DNA from 2 places in the Streptomyces sp. NPDC048417 genome. Region 2 is predicted to be linked to the other one. Evidence: riboswitches for the same ligand, from Rfam matches in the RefSeq annotation. Region 2 holds a riboswitch; the other holds the start of a gene.
The links. A riboswitch is a leader RNA that binds a small molecule or an ion and turns the genes downstream of it on or off. The one in region 2 is predicted to bind cobalamin.
Positions count from the first base shown of each region.

Region 1: it holds a riboswitch for cobalamin, as region 2 does, so the genes downstream of both, AB0D59_RS12105 (CbtB-domain containing protein) here and AB0D59_RS23165 (cobalamin biosynthesis protein) in region 2, are expected to answer to the same signal.

Region 1 is NZ_JBEZKI010000006.1:236,366-245,886, reverse strand. Features, by position in the region: gene pgm (phosphoglucomutase (alpha-D-glucose-1,6-bisphosphate-dependent)) at 1-388, opposite strand, end outside; partial or broken gene AB0D59_RS12120 (barstar family protein) at 510-897, opposite strand; gene AB0D59_RS12115 (hypothetical protein) at 1,100-1,450, opposite strand; gene AB0D59_RS12110 (CbtA family protein) at 1,557-2,309, opposite strand; gene AB0D59_RS12105 (CbtB-domain containing protein) at 2,331-2,552, opposite strand; cobalamin riboswitch at 2,589-2,729, opposite strand; partial or broken gene AB0D59_RS12100 (NAD(P)-binding domain-containing protein) at 3,051-3,152, opposite strand; gene AB0D59_RS12095 (enoyl-CoA hydratase/isomerase family protein) at 3,149-4,213, opposite strand; gene AB0D59_RS12090 (acyl-CoA dehydrogenase family protein) at 4,210-4,410, opposite strand; partial or broken gene AB0D59_RS12085 (hypothetical protein) at 4,748-4,930, opposite strand; partial or broken gene AB0D59_RS12080 (MerR family transcriptional regulator) at 4,932-5,045, shown strand; gene AB0D59_RS12075 (EfeM/EfeO family lipoprotein) at 5,367-6,563, shown strand; gene efeB (iron uptake transporter deferrochelatase/peroxidase subunit) at 6,560-7,795, shown strand; gene AB0D59_RS12065 (alkaline phosphatase family protein) at 8,006-9,521, shown strand, end outside.
Region 2 is NZ_JBEZKI010000014.1:196,492-206,012, forward strand. Features, by position in the region: gene AB0D59_RS23160 (cobyric acid synthase) at 1-284, opposite strand, end outside; gene AB0D59_RS23165 (cobalamin biosynthesis protein) at 281-1,252, opposite strand; cobalamin riboswitch at 1,353-1,493, opposite strand; gene AB0D59_RS23170 (hypothetical protein) at 1,652-1,879, opposite strand; gene AB0D59_RS23175 (inorganic phosphate transporter) at 1,899-3,149, opposite strand; gene AB0D59_RS23180 (lysozyme) at 3,324-4,100, opposite strand; gene AB0D59_RS23185 (class II aldolase/adducin family protein) at 4,297-5,031, shown strand; gene AB0D59_RS23190 (alpha/beta fold hydrolase) at 5,139-6,266, shown strand; gene AB0D59_RS23195 (hypothetical protein) at 6,589-7,989, shown strand; gene AB0D59_RS23200 (VOC family protein) at 8,012-8,425, opposite strand; gene AB0D59_RS23205 (neutral zinc metallopeptidase) at 8,592-9,482, opposite strand.

The DNA of each region.
Region 1 (9,521 bases), on a different contig from region 2:
TGTGGGTGAGGATGGCGTGCGAGACGGCGGGGGTCGGCGTGTAGCCGTCGGCGCTGTCGATCAGGACGGTGACGCCGCCCGCGGCGAACACCTCCAGGGCGGTGACCTTGGCGGGCTCGGACAAGGCGTGGGTGTCGGCGCCCAGGAAGAGGGGGCCGTCGGTGCCCTGGCCGCTCCGGTACTCGCAGATGGCCTGGCTGGTGGCCGCGATGTGGTCCTCGTTGAACGCGGTCGTCAGCGACGATCCGCGGTGCCCCGAGGTGCCGAACGCCACCCGCTGGGCCGGGTCGGCCGGGTCGGGGTGCAGTGCGTAGTACGCCGTGACCAGCCGGGCCACGTCGACGAGGTCCTCCGGAGCCGCCGGCCGGCCCGCTCGCTCATGCGGCATGAGTCCACTTCCTCCGCAGTCGTTGATCGATCGCTGGACGCCCATCTTTCCTTGTCAGCGGCGGTGGACGCGAGTGCGGCACCGGCGCCGTCGCCGAAGACACGGCGGGTTCACGGCTGGTTCACATCAGCCGCAGCGCTCCCGGGGCGCGCTGCTCGAAGACGCCGAGCAGCCAGTCGAAGGCGGTGGCCCCGCGTCCGGGCAAGGGCCTCGGCCAACTCCGCGGCGACGGCGGCCCGGTTGGACGGGTGGCAGCGGGCGAGCCGGATCTCCAGTTGGCGGGCGGTCTCCGGGTGGCCCAGACGGGCCCGGGACGTCTCGTGGTCGTGCCACTCGAAGACGAAGTCATGGTCGTCGGGGGTGCCGAAGCCGCCGCTGAGGCAGTCGGCGAGGGCGTCGGGATTCCGGCCGAAACAGCCGCCGGGCCCGTTGACCGCCTCACCGGTCACCCGCCAGAAGTCCTCCAGCGTCGCGATCCCGGTGCCGTCCAGTACAGAGGTCGCCGTCACGGCCCGCAGGATACGGCGGTCGTCCGGACGGGAGTGGGCGGTCGGCCGAACGGCTCCCCGACAGGCGCGGCGGACGTTTTGGAGAGCCTGCGACGGAACATACTGAACATCAGTCAACTCCCGCGCCCCGGACACTCACGAGAGGCCGCACCGTGGAGAGCAACACCCACGGCTCAGGCCGCGGTGTCCACGCCGATGGGTGTCAGGTGGCCGGGGTGCGGTGGCGGCGGATCAGGTCCGCTATCGCGCAGCGCAGGCACTCGGCGTCCGGCGCACCGCCCGCGCCCGGTGCGGCCCGGCACTCCGGCGACGGCCGGCCGGCCGGCTCGTGGCGGTCCGTCTCACGGCGGTCCGCCGGGTCGCTGACCAGGTTCTCCAGTTCGTTCAGGAGCTGTTCGGTCCGCTTCACCTGCTGGGCGAGCACCCGTACCCGGGCGCTCTGGCCGCCGATCTGCCGGCGGCTGGCGGTCAGTCGCTCGTACTCGCGGACGGTGAGTGCGACGGCCTCGTGGCCGCCGAGGGTGATGCGGCGTGGCTGGGGGTGTCTGGCCACTCGGGTCCTCCGCTCCTCGCCCGGCTCGTCTCCGCCCGAAGGGTCGGTTTCCGGAGAACGCGAGAGGGCCCCCGGTTCCGGAGGGCCCTCTCGTGTCGTGAATCGTTCAGTGTGCGGCGGGAACCGTCCGCCCGGCCGGGGCCGTCGCCGGCCGGGGGTTGAGCTGCCGTTCGGCCAACTCGCCGAAGAGCAGGCCGAATCCGCCCCACAGCACCAGTTGGATGGCCAGCGCGGAGAGCCGGAACCGCCACAGCAGGGTGGCCGGGAAGTCCGTCGGCACCTCGTTGATGGCCGGCAGGAACTGGTACGCCAGCCCGATGACGACCGCGAACGCGGCCATCGCGGCCATGGTCGCCCACCAGGTGCCGAGGCTCGGCCCAAGCCGCTTGCCCAGGATGGTCGCGGCGACCGCCAGCAGCACGCTGAGCACCATCATCAGGAAGTACAGCGTGGTCCGCTTGCCGATGGTGTCCGGGTCGCCCACCGACGGCGGGTTGGCCGGGTACTTCAGGAACGGCACCACGTACACGGCGAGCAGCGCGCAGCCGGACAGCAGCAGCGCCGTCGCCCGCGGCGAGAAGCGGCCGACGCGGCCCAGGGCGAAGCAGTAGGCGAGGGCCGCGATGCCGCCGAAGGCGACCCCGTAGACCAGCACACCGGTGGCCAGGCCGGCGGTGGACTGGAGCGAGCGGGAGACGACCTCCATCTCGTGCTCGTGCGAGTGGGCGTCCTCGAAGCTGATCGCCTTGTCGACGTTCGGCTCACCGAGGAGATAGGCGGCGACCAGGGCGAGCACGCCGGCGGCCAGGCCGGCGAGCATGCCCCGCACCAGGAGGTTTCTTACCGTTGCGGAGTTCATGAGGGTGGGGCGTCCCTTACGTCAGTGGCAGGGGAAGCCGAGGAGGTGGCGGGCGTCATGCACCCACTCGTGGACGTCCGTGCCGTTGAACACGGAGGTGGCGCCCTGCTCGGCGCCGACGAAGTAGAGCAGGATGAGCATGAGGATGCCGAAGAAGACCGCCCAGGGAGCTATCGCACTCAGCGGCAGCTTGGCGGGAACGACGGGGGTGGTGGCTGTCGGCTGCGCGACGGTCTGCGCCATGGCAGAACCTCCTCTGGGAGTTCGCGTCCCATCTCGGTGGTGCACTGGACGACGGCTACGGGTCTGACTCACGAGCTCCCGGGGGCTCTCGCATACAGTGGCGCGACCGTGCCGGACTCCCACCGGCTTCCGTTCTGGCGTCGTCGATATCGGACAGACCGTACCGCGTGTCAGGGGCACGGCCAAGACCGCCCCACCAGGCGTGATCTTCATCTCGCGCCTGGTGGCCGGTTCTGGGCGTGAAGGGACGGCGGTGACGGAACTCGGCGGGGCGCCTGCCGGTCCAGGTGGCCCTGCGGCCGTATCTCCTCGATGTCGGCGCCGGCCGCGAACGCCTTCGGCGGCCCTTCGCCGACCCGGTGATCACCCCGCATCCGCGGTCCGGGTCCCGGTCCGGGTCGGCCGGACCGGCCGGAACCGGGTCGAGCACCGGGCAGTTGACGTCCGCGACGGCGTCCGGGGCGCAGGTGGGGGCTCCAGGCCGGGGCCGGGGGTGACCACGAGGTCGTATCCGCGCACCCGATGGCCGGCCTTGGCCAGGTTGACGGCCATGGGGGCGCCCAGGTGCCCGAGTCCGATGAACGTGCCGGTACGGTTCAGCAGGCCGCATCCCTGCTGCTTCCGGGGCCGGCCAGCCCGAGTTCACGCTCGCCGAGCGGAGTGAAGAACCGGTCCACGTCGGCGTCGGTGACCTCGGCGAGGGTGGCCGGGGACCAGCGTGGGTTCCGGTCCTTGTCGATGATCTGGGCGCGGATGCCCTCCACCAGGTCGGGGGCGGACAGGGCGGCGCAGGAGACGCGGTACTCCTGGTCGAGGACCCGCTCCAGCGGGCCGAGCCGCCGGGCCCGGCGCATCGCCGCCAGGGTGACTTTCAGAGAGGTAGGCGACTTGGTGAGCAGGGTCTCCGCCGCCTCCTTCGCCGCCGGGTCGCCGTGGGCGAGCAGCCGCCGGACGATCTCCTCGAGGGTGTCGGCGGCGTAGCAGGCGTCGATCCACTCCCGGTGGCGGGCGAGTTCGCCCTCCGGCGCCGGTCGTACATGCCGGGTGAGCGCCTCGTGCACGGGCCGGTCGGCGAGGTCGGCGATCAGCCGCTCGGTCCTGTCCGACGGGACACAGTGGTCGGCGAGTCCGCACAACAGGGCGTCCGCGGCGCCGATCTGAGCTCCTGTCAGCGCGAGGTGGGTGCCCAGTTCGCCCGGGGCGAGGGCGAGCAGGTAGGTCCCGCCGACATCGGGGACGAAGCCGATGCCGGTCTCCGGCATCGCGATCCGGGAGCGCTCGGTGACGATCCGGACGCTGCCGTGCGCGGAGACGCCGACGCCGCCGCCCATGACGATGCCGTCCATGATCGCGACGTAGGGCTTGGGGTAGCGGGCGATCCGGGCGTTGAGGTGGTACTCGTCGCGCCAGAACTCCGCCGACGCGGTGCCGCCCCCGGCGCGCGCGTCCTCGTAGATGCTCCGGATGTCACCGCCCGCGCACAGGCCGCGCTCCCCCGCGCCGGTGATGACGACGGTCTCGACGGCCGGGTCGTGCTCCCAGCCGGTGAGCGCCTCGTCGATGGAGCGGACCATGGCGTGGGACAGGGCGTTGAGGGCCTTGGGCCGGTTCAGGGTGAGGCGGGCCGCCCGGCCGGCGGTGTGGAGCAGGACGTCGCTCATCCGAACGCCTCCATGAGGCCGCGGGCCACGATGACGCGCATGATCTCGTTGGTTCCTTCCAGGATCTGGTGGACCCGCAGGTCACGGACGATCTTCTCGATACCGTACGCGTTGCGGCAGCTGTAGCCGCCGTGCAGGTGGAGCGCGCGGTCGGCAGGGTGGGCGGCGACCGACGAACACCGGCCGGCCTCTGTCACGCCGCATCCACGCGGTGGCCAACCCGCGCAAGCTGACGCGCCTCGACGAGCCGACCGAACTCACCCGCTAGGGCCTGTCTGACAATTCCCGTCGTCGCCCGGAGGGCGGCCTCGCGGCGTCAGGTGCGTGCTCTCGCCGTGCCGGGCGTAGGCCCTCGTACTGGACGTACTTGGGTCTGCGCCCGGTGCGTCGAGAGCACGTGCATGGCGTCGTGGGGCAGACGGGAATTGTCAGACAGGCCCTGGGCCGGCGTGTTCCCGGCGGGCGACGCCGGGAACACCGGTCCGCGGAGGCTACGCACGCGGTTCGTCACGGCCGTTGTATCCGCGATGGTGGTCATGGCAGGTGGCGGCAGGAGACCGGGCCGGTCCGCCGGGTGCACCGCCACGGCCAAGGCTGGACGGCACCGAACGCCACCTCCGTCACGAGGAAGAGCCACAGCAGCCGCGTGGCACCATGGCCCAGCGCGTACGCCTGCCACAGGGCGAACAGGGCGCGCGCCGCGCCGTCGAACAGGCCGGCCGAGGCGCTGTCCGCGCTGTTCGAGGAGAAGATCCGGGTCGTCGACGCGCGCATCGCCGAATGCGCGGCCCTGTGGACCGATCTCGAAGCCCGCGTCGGCACCGGATGCCCGTGCGGGCGGTGGAGCAGACGGGCCGAGGGCCGGCGTGGGGTGCTCGGCGTCGGAGGAGCCGTGGCGTCAGTCGTCGGGGATTGCGGATCCGCGGAGCGCGGGCACGGCCCGCTTCCCGCCCGGCCGCGGCGGTCCGTACGGCGCGCCGGTACCCGCGCCTTCTTCAGGATGGTCCAGCCCGGCACCGACCGGGGGGCTCTTCGGAAGGTCCGGTGAACCGGCAGGGAACTCTTGGTCATGGGTTTCTCTGGACGGCCGTTCGAGTGCGAAGTCCTGCCTAGCATGAGGCGATCACGAACGGTACGAACCCAGGAGCTCGGGATGGTGTGGTCCGGCCTCGGCTGGAGGTCGTTGCGTCCCTGGGCGGTCGTCGCGGTCGCTGTCGTATGCCTGGTGGCCGGAGTCCTGGCGCTCACGCACGACTCACGCCCCGCACAGGCCGACCCGGCCGCCCTGCCGCACACCACGGTGGAGGTGTCCGCCAGCCGCTGCGGCCGCGGCTGGAGCACACCCACCCCTGGGATCCAGGTCTTCGACCTGCGCAACCCGGCCGACGGCCCCGCCGAGGTCTTCCTGGAGGACCCGAAGAGCCAGGCCGTCTACGGCGAGGTGGAGGACATCGGCCCCGGCACCACCCGGGAACTCACCGTCCGCCTCGGCAAGGGCACCTACGCGTTCATGTGCGTCCCCGACGACGCCGACGCCGTCACCGGGCCCACGGTCCGCGTCACCAGGGGGCGCAGCGGGCCGGCCGCGGCCCCGGTCACCGAGCACGATCTGATCCCGCCGGCGCTCACCTACCAGAAGTGGATCGGCAGCGGCCTGTCCGACGTCGTACGGCTGACGACGACGCTGCGGGAGGCGATCGACGGCGGCGACCTCGCCGCCGCCCGTACCGACTGGCTGCCGGCGCACCTGGAGTACGAGCGGCTGGGCGCGGCGTACGACGCCTTCGGGGACGCGGACGGCGCGATCAACGGCACGGACGCGGGCCTGCCCGGCGGGGTGCACGACAAGGACTTCACAGGCTTCCACCGCATCGAGTACGGCCTGTGGCACGGCGAGTCCAAAAACGGCCTGCGCGGCCCGGCGGCCGACCTGGTAAAGGCGGTCACCGCGCTCCGCGACGACTGGGCACAGACCCGGATGGACCCCGCCCAGCTGGGGCTGCGGGCGCACGAGATCCTGGAGAACACGGTGCAGTTCGAGCTGACCGGTCGCACCGACTACGGCAGCGGCAGCAACCTCGCCACCGCCCGCGCCAACCTGGACGGCACGGTGCAGGTGATGTCCCGGCTGCACCCGCTGCTGACCACCCGGTACGCCGGTCTGTCCGGCCTGGAGGACGAACTGGACCGGGCCGGGAAGACGCTCGACGGTTTCGAGCACGACGGCACCTGGACACCCCTGGGGCAGCTGGGCCACCGGCAGCGCGAGAACGTCGACGCGGCGCTCGGGGACCTGGTGGAACGGCTGGCGTCGGCGGCGACCCTGTGCGATCCGCGGAGGACGGTGTGAGCACCGACAAGACGACGGGCAAGGGCGGGGTCGGCCGCCGCGGCTTCCTGCGGGGCGCGGCGCTCGCGGGCGCGGGGCTGGCCGCCGGCGGCGCGGCCGCCCCGATCACCGACTCCACCGCGGCGACGCCGGCCATCGCGCCCTTCCACGGCGCCCGTCAGCGGTCCGCGATCGCGGCGCCGCGCCGGACCACCGTCTTCACCTCGCTCGACGTCACCGCCCAGAACCGCGCCGACCTGACCGACCTGCTGCGCACGCTCACCGAACGCGCCCGCTTCCTGACCTCCGGCGGCACCCCCGACCCGGTGGGCGTCACCGCGCCGCCCGCCGACTCCGGCGTCCTCGGCGAGGAACTGCCGTCCCGGGCGCTGGCGGTGACCGTCGGCGTCGGCGCCTCGCTCTTCGACGACCGGTACGGGCTCGGGAAACTGCGACCCCGCCGGCTGACCACGATGCCGGCCTTCCCCGACGACGATCTCAGGCCCGAGTGGTGCCACGGCGACCTCAGTTTGCAGTTGCACGCGGACGACACCGACACCGTGCTGCACGCCCTGCGCGACATCGCCCGGCACACCCGGGGCGGCATGCAGGTCCGCTGGCGGCTGGACGGGTTCACCAGCCCGCCCCGGCCGTCCGGCACCCCGCGCAACCTGCTCGGCTTCAAGGACGGCACCGCCAACCCGGAGACCGGCAGCGCCCGTGAGATGGACCGGCTGGTGTGGGTCGGCGCCGATTCCGGCGAGCCGGACTGGGCGGTCGGCGGCAGTTACCAGGTGGTGCGGCTCATCCGCATGCTGGTGGAGTTCTGGGACCGGGTCTCGCTCAGCGAGCAGGAGCGGATGTTCGGCCGCTCCCGCCAGTCGGGGGCGCCCCTGGACGGCGACGCCGAGCACGACACGCCCGACTACGCCGACGATCCCAAGGGTGACGTCATCCCGCTGGACGCGCACATCCGGCTGGCCAACCCGCGCACCTCGGCCACCGCCGAGCAGCGGATCCTGCGCCGCGCCTACAACTACGACCGGGGCATGGACAGCAACGGCAACCTCGACATGGGCCTGCTGTTCAGCTGCTACCAGCAGGACCTGGCCCGGCAGTTCGAGACGGTGCAGAAGCGGCTGGCCGGCGAACCGCTCGTCGACTACATCTCGCCGTTCGGCGGCGGTTACTTCTTCGCGCTGCCCGGGGTGCGGGACACCGACGACTGGTACGGGCGCGCGCTCCTCACCTGAGCCTGTCCGCAATCTGAGCTTGTCCGTAATCTGAGCTTGTTCGGACAACTTGCTGACCCAGTCGGTCAATACACGGTCAAGATTTGCCCCAGCATCCCTGACCCGGTATTCATTCACCCGCCATCATGGCTCCGCCGCAGCGCCCGGAAGCAGGCGAAGCATCCCTGCCTGTACGACGCAATGACGTTCATGCCCGGAGGGTGAGTCCGCATGGCCAGCACAGGAAGACGAACGGCGATCAGGAGTCTGGGGGCGCTCGCGGGTGCCGCCGCGCTCACGGTCCTTGGTGGCACCGCGCCCAGTTGGGCGGCCGTACCCGACGGGCACGGCGGCGGGTCGTCGACCGCGACGCCGATCAAGCACGTGGTCGTGCTGTTCGACGAGAACATCTCCTTCGACCACTACTTCGCGACCTACCCGAAGGCCGCGAACACCGACGGCACGAAGTTCACGGCGTCCAGGAAGACCCCGAAGGACATCGACACCCTCGTACACGCCGGGCTGCTGACGAAGAACCCGAACCAGTACGCGCCCAAGCGGCTCTCCCCCTCGCAGGCCATGACCTGCGACCAGAACCACTCCTACGGGCCGGAGCAGTACGCCTACGACGGCGGCAAGGCCGACCAGTTCGTGCAGAACACCGAGGTCGACAAGTGCAGCGGCGGCCTGTTCGGCGAGCCGGGCCTGGTCATGGACTACTACGACGGCAACACCGTCACAGGCCTGTGGAACTACGCCCAGCAGTACGCCCTCAACGACCGCTCCTACAGCTCGGTCTACGGACCCTCCACACCCGGCGCGCTCAACCTGGTCTCGGGTCAGACGCACGGCGCGATCTCCGTCGACTCGGTCACCGGCAAGCAGACGTCGACGCCCGACTCGTACGCCATCGCCTCCCCGAACGCCAAGGGCGTGGGCACGGTCATCAACGACCCCGACCCGGCCTTCGACGACTGCTCCGACAAGGACCACACGAGCACCAGCGCGCTGGCCTCGCTCCAGGGCAAGAACATCGGTGACCTGCTCAACTCCAAGCATGTGACCTGGGGCTGGTTCCAGGGCGGCTTCCGCCCGTCGACCGGCTGGGACGGCAAGTCGGCCGACTACGCCAAGTGCGACACCACGCACACCAACGTCGGCGGCGCCTCCGTGGTCGACTACAGCCCGCACCACAACCCGTTCTCTTACTACAAGTCGACGGCCAACCCGCACCACGTGGCGCCGAAGAACGTCAGCGAGATCGGCCACAACGGCCAGGCCAACCACAACTACGACCTGACCGACTTCACCGCGGCCGCCAAGGCGGGCAAGCTCCCGGCCGTCAGCTTCCTCAAGGCCGGGGAGTACCAGGACGGCCACGCCGGCTACTCCGACCCGACCGACGAGCAGCACTTCCTCGTCAACGAGATCAACGCCGTCCAGAGCTCCCCGGAGTGGAAGTCCACGGCGATCGTCGTCGCCTACGACGACTCCGACGGCTGGTACGACCACGCCTACGCCAAGCCCCGCAACGGCTCCAAGGACACCACGGCCGGCTCCAACGGCAAGGCCACGGACAGCGCGGCCTGCCAGGCGGGCCCGGCCGCGTCCGGCGGCTACGCCGACCGCTGCGGCCCCGGCACCCGGCAGCCGCTGCTGGTCATCTCGCCGTACAGCAAGGTGGACAAGGTCGACCACACGCAGACCGACCAGTCGTCCGTCATCCGCTTCATCGAGGACAACTGGC
Region 2 (9,521 bases):
TTCCCGAGCAGCACGACCTGGCTGCTCTGCTCGCCGCCCGGCTTGAGCAGCACGGGGTTCATCAGCGCGGTCGGCTCGATGCGGCAGGCCTGTGCCTGCATGGCCTGCGCCCGCCCGATCTCGGCGCCCTCGCGCGTGACGAAGGAGTTGAGGGACATGTTCTGCGCCTTGAACGGCGCGACCTTGACGCCCTGTCGCACCAGCCACCGGCAGATACCGGCGGTGACCACACTCTTCCCGGCGTCGGAGGTGGTACCGGCCACGAGGAGACCGCCGCCGTTCATGACGCACCCCCCGACCGCTGTGCCGGTCGCCGCGAGAGCGCCCCCCGCAGCAGGGCCCCGGCCGCGCCGGCCCCGAACGCCAGCCATCCCACCCGCCGTGACAACCGCACCGCCCGCTCGATGTCCGTGACTTCCACCGCACGCCCCTCCCCGTTCAACACGGGCCGATGCTCGACCCGGCCGCCGTACGACAGGGTCCCGCCGAGCCGTACTCCCAGCGCCCCCGCGAACGATGCCTCCACCGGCCCGGCGTTGGGACTCGGGTGCTTCGCCGCGTCAGCCCGCCAGGCCCGTACGGCCCCCTTGGTGTCATCTCCGGCGACGGCGGCCAGTACGGCGGTGAGCCGTGCCCCCGGCCACCCCGCCAGGTCGTCCAGCCGCGCCGAGGCCCATCCGTACCGCCGGTACCGGGCCGACCTGTGACCCACCATGGCGTCCAGGGTGTTGACGGCCCGGAACCCGAGCAGCCCCGGCACTCCGCCCACGGCCCCCCACACCAGCGCACCCACGACCGCGTCACTGGTGTTCTCGGCGACGGACTCCACGACCGCCCGGGCGATCCCGTCGGCGTCCAGGGCCTGCGGGTCCCGTCCGCACAGATGCGGCAGCCGGGCCCGCGCGGCGTCGACGTCCCTCGTCTCCAGGGCGCGCCCGATGGCACCGGCCTCACGGGCGAGTGAAGTGCCCCCGACGACGGCCCAGGTGGCGGTCGCGGTGAGCGCGACGGACGCGGCGGTGGACGGTCGTACGAGCCGTTGGGCCAGGGCGCCCAGCGTCACGGCGCCGCCGGCGCACACCGCGGTGTGCAGCGTGCCCCACCCGCGGTGGTCCCGCCACAGCACCCGTTCGACGGCCCCGGCCGCCCGGCCGAACGCGGCGACCGGATGCCCTCGGCGCGGATCGCCGAGCAGCAGATCGCCGAGAAGGCCGGCGGCGGCGCCGTACGCGAAGACGCGACCGGCACCCATCGGCTCAGCCCGCCGCGGGGGCGGGGAGGGGCCGGGTACTCAACCTCGAACGGCAGCCGCGCATGGCGATATGTCCTCACTCAGGGTGTCCACGCCCTGGTTCGACGAGACCGGCGGTGAGAGTTCCTGGCTCCCGGGGATTGCTACCCCGGTGACAGTGGCGGGACCGCGCCGGATTCGCACCGGCTTCCTCTCTTGCCGCCGTACTTGGCACCGGAAGTCCACCACGCCCCCGGAAGACCCGTCAACTTGCCGTTGACCTGCGAGGGGAGTGTGTGGGAAGGCCCACACCGGTGGTCCAGCGGGGCCCGTGGGGCATGCCGAAGGCTCCTCCCGAGCGGGTCGGGGAGGAGCCTTCGCCGGCCGCGAGCGGCCGGCCAGGTCAGGCCTTGGCCCCGATCAGGCCTTGGCCACGATCAGGTGGATGCCGTAGGCCACGGCGGCCGCGCAGGCGGCGAAGCACAGGTAGGCGGCGGTCACGGCCAGGGCCGCGGAGTTGCCCTGGGCCATGGCGCGTTCGCGGGCGGAGAGGCCCTTGATGCCGAGGGTGAAGAGGGCCACCATGCCCACGGTGACCACGAGGCTGACGCCGAAGACGGAGCCGATGGCTGCCCAGTCGATGTTCATGTCGGTTCTTCCTCGGAGGTCAGACGGTCGCGGCCGGGTCGGTGGCGGCCGGCGCGGGTGACGGGGCGGGGGACGGGATCGTGGCGGTGAGGTCGTCGGCCACCGTGCCCGCGGGCGGCGGGGTCACGGCGGCCATCGCCGTGGTCACCACGCCGGCCGGCTCCGTGCCGTCGGCGTCGTTGACGTTGGCGCTGTCCACGACCTCGCGGCGGGAGAGCTTCCAGATCGCGGCGCTGGAGGCGACGAGGAAGACGGCGACGACCGCCGTCCCCCAGTCGCCGAGGTCCGTCACGGACTCGGCGAGCGCGCCGACCAGCGCGGCCGCCGGGAGGGTGAGCACCCAGGCGATCACCATGCGGGTCGCGGTGGACCAGCGGACCGTGCCGCCCTTGCGGCCGAGGCCCGCGCCCATCACGGAACCGGAGACGACGTGCGTGGTGGAGAGGGAGAAGCCGAGGTGGGAGGAGGCCAGGATGGCGGTGGCCGCGCTGGTCTGGGCGGCGAAGCCCTGCTGCGGCTGGAGGTCGGTCAGGCCCTTGCCCATGGTGCGGATGATGCGCCAGCCGCCGATGTAGGTGCCGAGCGCGATGGCGAGGCCGGCGGAGAGGATGACCCAGGTGGGAGGGTTCGAGTCGGGCGCGACGGCACCGCCCGCGACCAGCGCCAGGGTGATGATGCCCATCGTCTTCTGCGCGTCGTTGGTGCCGTGCGCGAGCGAGACCAGGCCGGCGGAGGCGATCTGGCCGGCGCGGAAGCCCTTGCGGGTGGCGTTGTCGTCGGCGTTCTTGCCGATCGCGTACGACAGGCGGGTGGAGAGCATCGCCGCGAGGCCCGCGACGACGGGGGCGGCGACCGCCGGGAGCAGGACCTTGGTGACCAGTACGTCGCCGTGGACCGCGCCGAAGCCGGCGGAGGCGACGGTGGCACCGATCAGACCGCCCATCAGGGCGTGCGAGGAACTGGAGGGCAGGCCCACCAGCCAGGTCACCAGGTTCCAGAGGATCGCGCCGACCAGGGCGGCGAAGATGACCTCGGGGCGGATGCCGTTCTCGTCGACGAGGCCCTTGGAGATCGTGTTGGCGACCTCCACGGAGAGGAAGGCGCCCACCAGGTTCAGCGCGGCGGACATGGCCACCGCGACCTTGGGCTTGAGCGCGCCGGTCGAGATGGTCGTGGCCATCGCGTTGGCGGTGTCGTGGAAACCGTTCGTGAAATCAAACGCGAGTGCGGTCACCACCACAATCGCGAGGATCAGCGAGAAGTTTTCCATTTACCCAGACAATCTATAGAGGTCATCGGCCGTTGGACCGTAGGCAATCTGGATGAACGGAAGGTGAACTGAGGTGGTCTCTGTGGTGTCTGTGGTCGACTTCGGGGTATGCGCGTGCGGGGACGGATCAGACCGCCGTCCCGTTTCCGGTCCGGCGGCCCGGTCGTCCCTTGGCTAGGAGCCCTTGGCGAACGACTTCAGCCGGCTCGCCGACCCGTTGAAGAGATTCTGGTCACCCGGCAGGCTGCCGCTGTTGTCGTACTGCCAGAAGGTCCAGTGCGACCATCCGGCCGGCAGTGCTCCCGCGTCCGCCGAGCCGTGGCGGGCGATCCACAGGGCGTGGTTCGCGGCGAAGGCGCTGCTGCCGCCGGTGCAGAGGTTCCACCAGTGGGTGGTCGTGTAGATCACCGGCCGCCGGCCGGTCTCCCGCTTCAGCTCGTCGCTGAAGGACTTGATCCACTGCATCATCGTGGAGTGGCTCAGCCCGTAGCACCTGTGCTTCTTGTCGTACGGGTTGTACTCGATGTCGAGCGCGGGCGGCAGCGTCCAGCCGTCCGCGGTCCAGGTGCCGCCATGGCTCGCGAAGTACGCGGCCTGCCGGGCGCCCGACGACTTGTTCGGCAGGGCGAAGTGGTAGGCACCCCGCATGATCCCGGCCTCGCGTGAACCGTTGTACTGCCGGCCGAAGTACGGGTTGCGGTAGGTGGTGGACTCGGTCGCCTTGATGTAGACGAACTTGGCGCCTTTCGCCTTGGCGCCCGACCAGTCGACGTTCTTCTGGTGCGAGGAGACGTCGTGCCCCTTCGGCCGGCTCGCCGCGGACGCGGTTGTCCCGGCGAACGCGGTCGCGGCCCCGGCGAGGGCGAGCGCGGCCACGGCCGCCGCCAGGACGTGGGCGTGGTGACGGCGGTGGTGGCGGTGGTGGCGCGACGGAGAGCGGTCACGGGCCATGTTTCCCCCCGGAATGGCAACGTGTACGAAAAATCGTCCAGAGATTATTGGAAGATCGGCGTATCATCGACGATCTTTGGCCAAGCCATGAAATAGGACTCTTTGTGCCGTTTTGCGCTCTACTGGATTCGGCATGCACGGCCTAAAGTGCCCTGCCGTACAACCCGGTTGGGGCGCTGCCTGACAGGATCGGGCCATGGCTGAGCAGCGACGGCACGAGCGTGACGGACGGGACGGACGCGGCGGCGCACAGGGTGTGTCGGAGCCGCGAAGGCGGGATGTGCGCGCGGAGGAGGCGAGCGCCTGGCGCGAACTCGTGGCCACCGCCCGCCGCACGGTGGCCGACGGACTGGTCGTCGGCACCTCCGGCAACGTCTCGGTCCGCGTCGGCGACACCGTGCTGGTCACACCGTCGGGCGTGCCGTACGACCGGCTCACCCCCGACGACGTGACGGGCGTCGACCTCGCCGGCCGCCAGGTCCTCGGCACCCTGGTCCCGACCAGCGAACTGCCGATGCATCTCGCGATCTACGGCGGTACGGACGCCGGTGCCGTCGTGCACACCCACGCCGTCCACGCGACGGCCGTCTCGACGCTCGTCCCCGAGCTCCCGGCGATCCACTACATGTCCGCCGCGCTCGGCGGCGCCGTCCGGGTTGCCCCGTATGCGACATACGGCACCGAGGAGTTGGCCGAGAACATGCTCCGCGCCTTGACCGACCGCTCCGGCTGCCTCCTCCAGAACCACGGCACGATCACCTACGGCACCACCCTGACCCAGGCCTACGACCGCACGGCCCAACTGGAGTGGATGTGCCGCCTGTGGCTGACGGCGTCCGCCGTCCCCGGCCTGACCCCGAGCCTGCTGTCATCGGAACAGGTGGCGGAGGTGGGGGAGCGACTGCGGGGGTACGGCCAGCAGCCGGGGTGAACCCCGACGGGCCCGCTTTCCTCTGACCAGACTCCTTGGCTCCGCCCGCGCGACAAGCGGCCCCTCCTCCACTGGCCGCCGTCCCGGTCCGCCCCGACACTGGACAGGTGCGCCCAGTCAAAGTCACGGCCGCCGCCGTCGGTGCCGTACTCGCCGCCGGCGCGGCCGGCGTGGCCGCGGGGCGGTTCGCCAGTGGTGCCGCGCTGAAGGCGCCGCCGGGCCGGCCCCTGCCCACCGAGCCCCGGCTCACCGTGCACGGCGCCGCGGCCGACCGCATCACCCTCACCCGGGACCTCGCCTCGCTGCGCCCCGGCACCTACGGCCTGGCCGGCGACGGCTCGCACGCGGTCGTCGGCGCCGTCCTGGAGTCCGCCGCGCACACCCCCGACACCGTCGTACGGCGGCTGGAGCGCGTGACCCACGGCACCCTCGACACCGGCGACAGGGTCTGGCTCACCCCCAACGTCCACATCGGCAACCCGGGCGCCGCCCTGGGCCTGGAACACGCCGACGTCGACCTGCCCGGCGAACTCGGTTCGCTGCCCGCCTGGTTCGTGCCCGGCTACCGGGACACCTGGGTGATCGCGGTGCACGGCCTCGGCACCACCCGCGAACTCCCCATGAACGTCATGCGGTTCCTGCACGGCCGGCGTCTGCCCGTCCTCGCCCTCGCCTACCGCGGAGACCTCGGCGCCCCGCGCCCCCCGGACGGCCTGAACCACCTCGGCGAGAGCGAGTGGCGCGACCTGGACGCGGCGATCCGCTACGCCGTCCGCTACGGCGCCCGCCGTGTCGTCCTGTACGGCTGGTCCACCGGCGCCACCATGGCGCTGCGCGCCGCCGCCCACTCGGCGCTGCGCGAGCGCGTCTCCGGGCTGGTCCTGGACTCGCCGGTGCTCAGCTGGGAGGCCACCCTGCGGGCCCTCGCCCAGGCCCGGCACACCCCCGGGCCGCTGCTGCCGCTCGCGGTGCGCGCCGCCCAGGGCCGCGCCGGCCTGCACGCCGACCACGTCGGTGACCCCGTCGGCCCGGAGCAACTCACCGTGCCCACCCTGATCGTCCACGGCCCGGACGACACGGTGGCCCCCTGGACGTACTCCCGGCGGCTCGCCGTCCGGCGCCCCGACCTCGTCGCCCTGCACACGGTGCCGGACGCCCCGCACGGCGCCATGTGGAACGCCGACCCCCGGCAGTACGAGGAGCGGCTGCGCCGGTTCCTCACGCCTCTGATGTGATGTCCCCTCTCATATGAGATGACGCCCTTGATGTGATGTGTCCCGCACGCGCGGCCCTTTCCTGACCTGACCCCGACGCAAGCCGGAGGCCCTGGTTCCAGTCGGTCCCGAGGGTTCCGTTTAAGGCCGTACCACTGGCCTGAACATGTCTCCTCGCCTCCCGTCGGGCCCCGTGCGTTGGCCAGCCCCGTCGCCCGCCGTGACATTCCGTTTGGGTTTTCGGACCGTCAACCGGAAGACTGCACCCGTGACGTCCCGTATCCCGCGCGACTCAAGGCTTCGACTCGTCCGAACGCGACCCCTGGCCGCCGCCCCCCGAGCGATGAACCAGCGGCCCGCGCGCCGCCCCGCACCCCGCCCGCCCGAGGGCACCCCGGCCCCCGCCGAACTGGCCAGAATGGCACGGTCCGGGCTGGCCGGAGCGGCCCGAGTCGCCCACTGGGCCGACACGGCCCTCGGTCCGGGCAGCGACGGCGCGACCGCCGACGGCAAGGCCACTCTCTCCGAGGCGTCCGCCGAACGCGCGTCCGGCGATCTGGGCCTGACCCTGGCTCAGATCCGCGCCGACTGGGACACCGCCCGACTCGCCGGCCTGGTCGAGGTGCACGGCGACAGCGCACGCCCCGGCTGGCGCCTGCGTGCCTGGGACCGCGACGACAGCGCCGTGCTGCGCGGCTGGGTCGCCCTCTTCGACGCCTGGTCGCTCGCCCATCCGGAGCCGGCGGAGTTCGAGGCCGCCGCCGTCGCCGAGGTGGTCTCGGCCATGCCCCAGGTGCTCTCCTTCCTCCAGCTGTCCGCCGGTCCCGTCCCGGTCGAGCAGCTCCTGGACCTGCTGAGACAGCGGGTCACGGAACTGCGCACCGAGCGCTGCGAGGTCCCCTACGAGACGGAGACCGGGATCGGCACCGGTGGCGGGTCCGCCGTTCCCGTCGCCGCCGTGTCCGCCGCCCGCACCGACCTGGTGGACCGCGCACCGGCCGACGACCCCGCCCCCGCGGAGGACGCCGAGCTCGCTCCCCTCCTCGACTGGTCCCTGCACGCGCTCGCCTCCGTCGGCGCGCTGACCTACGGCGTCGGCCAGGCCACCCTCACCCCGCTGGGCAGTTGGGCGGTCTGGGTCAAGCTGGAGCAGATCTGCGTGGCCGCGCAGAGCCCCGCCGGGAACATCGAGGTCGCCGCCGAGGAGATGCTGCGCGGCTGCGCCCAGCTCCGCCCCAACGCGGCCCGCGCCGAGTACCGCGCCTGGCTCGCCGCCCGCCCCGTCGGCAGCGCCGTCGCCGAACTCGTCGCCGCCGCCCGCGGCGAGGACGCTCTGCTGCGCGGCCTCGCCTTCGAGGCGCTGCGCGTGGTCGGCGCCCCCGCCGAACCGGACGTCCGCGCGGTCGTCGACGAGCCGACCCTGCGGCCGTACGCCCTGCTGTGGCTGGCCGAGCACGACGGGGTCGACCCGGAGGACGCCCACGAGGTGCTCACCCGCGAAGAGGCCACCTGGCTCTGGGTGGACACGGCCGCCGCGGTCGCCGACCACGGCGAGGCACCGCTGCTGGTCCGCCATCTGGAGTCGGCGCTGCAGCCCACCGTCCCCGCGCTGCTCGACGAGGTGCGCGCCGTCGGTCACCCACGCACCGTGCAGGTCCTGGTCGCCCTTGCCGCCGCCCACCCCGACCCGGCGCTGGCCAAAGCCGTCCGCCGGGCCGCCTTCCAGGTGCACACCGGCGGATGACGGCGGAGGCGGGTCGGGACGGTCAGGCCGCTATCTCCGGGGCGTAGGTGCCGAAGCTCCAGATGTTGCCCTCGACGTCCCGGGCCATGTAGTCCCGCGAGCCGTAGTCCTGGTCCGTCGGGGGCATCAGGATCTCGGCGCCGTGGTCCACGGCCCGCTGGTGGTGTGCGTCGACGTCGTCCACGACGATGTACACCCCGGTCGGGCCCGCGCCCTCCATCGCCGCGTCGAAACGGCCGCCGCGGCCCTGGGAGCCCAGCATGATCGCGCCGTTGCCCTGCACCAGCTCGGCATGGAGCACCATGCCGTCCTCGCCCTCGTACACCGACAGCTCGGTGAAGCCGAAGGCCTCCGTCAGTTGCTTGATCGCCGCCTTCGCGTCCGCGTACAGCAGCGACGGATAGATGCTCGGCCGTCCGCCGGTCGTGCCTGCCATGCCGATCACTCCCCTTGTGTGCCGGTCCCCCGAAAGCCGTCGTCCGGTCTGCTGCACAGTCTGGCACCCGGCACTGACAACGCCCCCGGCCCGCGCCGCCGGTGCAGGCCGGCGACCCAGTGGCTCCTCAGTTCATGAGTTCATCCCATCGGTTCGTCTCGTCGGTTCACCGGAAGGTGTCGCACCGCGCCATGTCCCCGGTCCGGTACCCCTGGTAGAACCACTGCTGGCGCTGCTGCGCCGACCCGTGCGTCCAGGTCTCCGGCGTCACCCGCCCCTGGTACCGCTCCTGGATCCGGTCGTCGCCGACGGCCGCCGCCGCGTCGAGACCGTCCCGGATGTCGGCGTCCGTCAGGCTAGTGATCAGGGGCCGGCCGGTCGACTCGTCCTTCGTCGTCGTCGCGTGCCGCGCCCACACCCCGGCGTAGCAGTCGGCCTGGAGCTCCACCCGTACCGCGTTGCTGTTCACACCGGTCAGGTTGTCCTGCGACCTGCTCAACGTGCCCATCAGGTCCTGCACATGGTGCCCGTACTCGTGTGCCACGACGTACGCCTGGGCGAACGGGCCGCCGGTCGCGCCGAACTTGGACCGCAGCTCGTCGAAGAAGCCGAGGTCCAGATAGACCTTCCGATCGCCCGGGCAGTAGAACGGCCCGACCGCCGAGGTCGCCGTCCCGCACGCGGTGCCGACCCGCCCGCCGAAGAAGACGGTCGGGGCGTTCGTGTAGGTGCCCCGGCGCTGCTGGAACTCCTGCCTCCAGAAGTCCTGCACGCTGTTGACCACCGCCACCATCCGGCAGTCGTCCTTGGTGTTCGCGTCCCGTCCGGTACGGCAGTTCTGCTGCACCTGCGCCAGTGAGGAGGAGGTGGGCGCGGGCGAGCTGTCACCGGAGGAGAGGCCCAGCTGGTCGGGGCCGATACCGAGGAACAGGGCGAGGAGCAGTGCGATCAGGCCGGCCAGGCCGCCGCCGATGGTCGCCTTTCCGCCCGGGACGCGGCTGCCGCGCACGTCCTGGACTTCGGAGGTGTCCAGGTTCGCATCGTCGTCGAACTGCATGGGGCACCGCCTTCTGCTCGCACCGTCCCCTGCATCCAC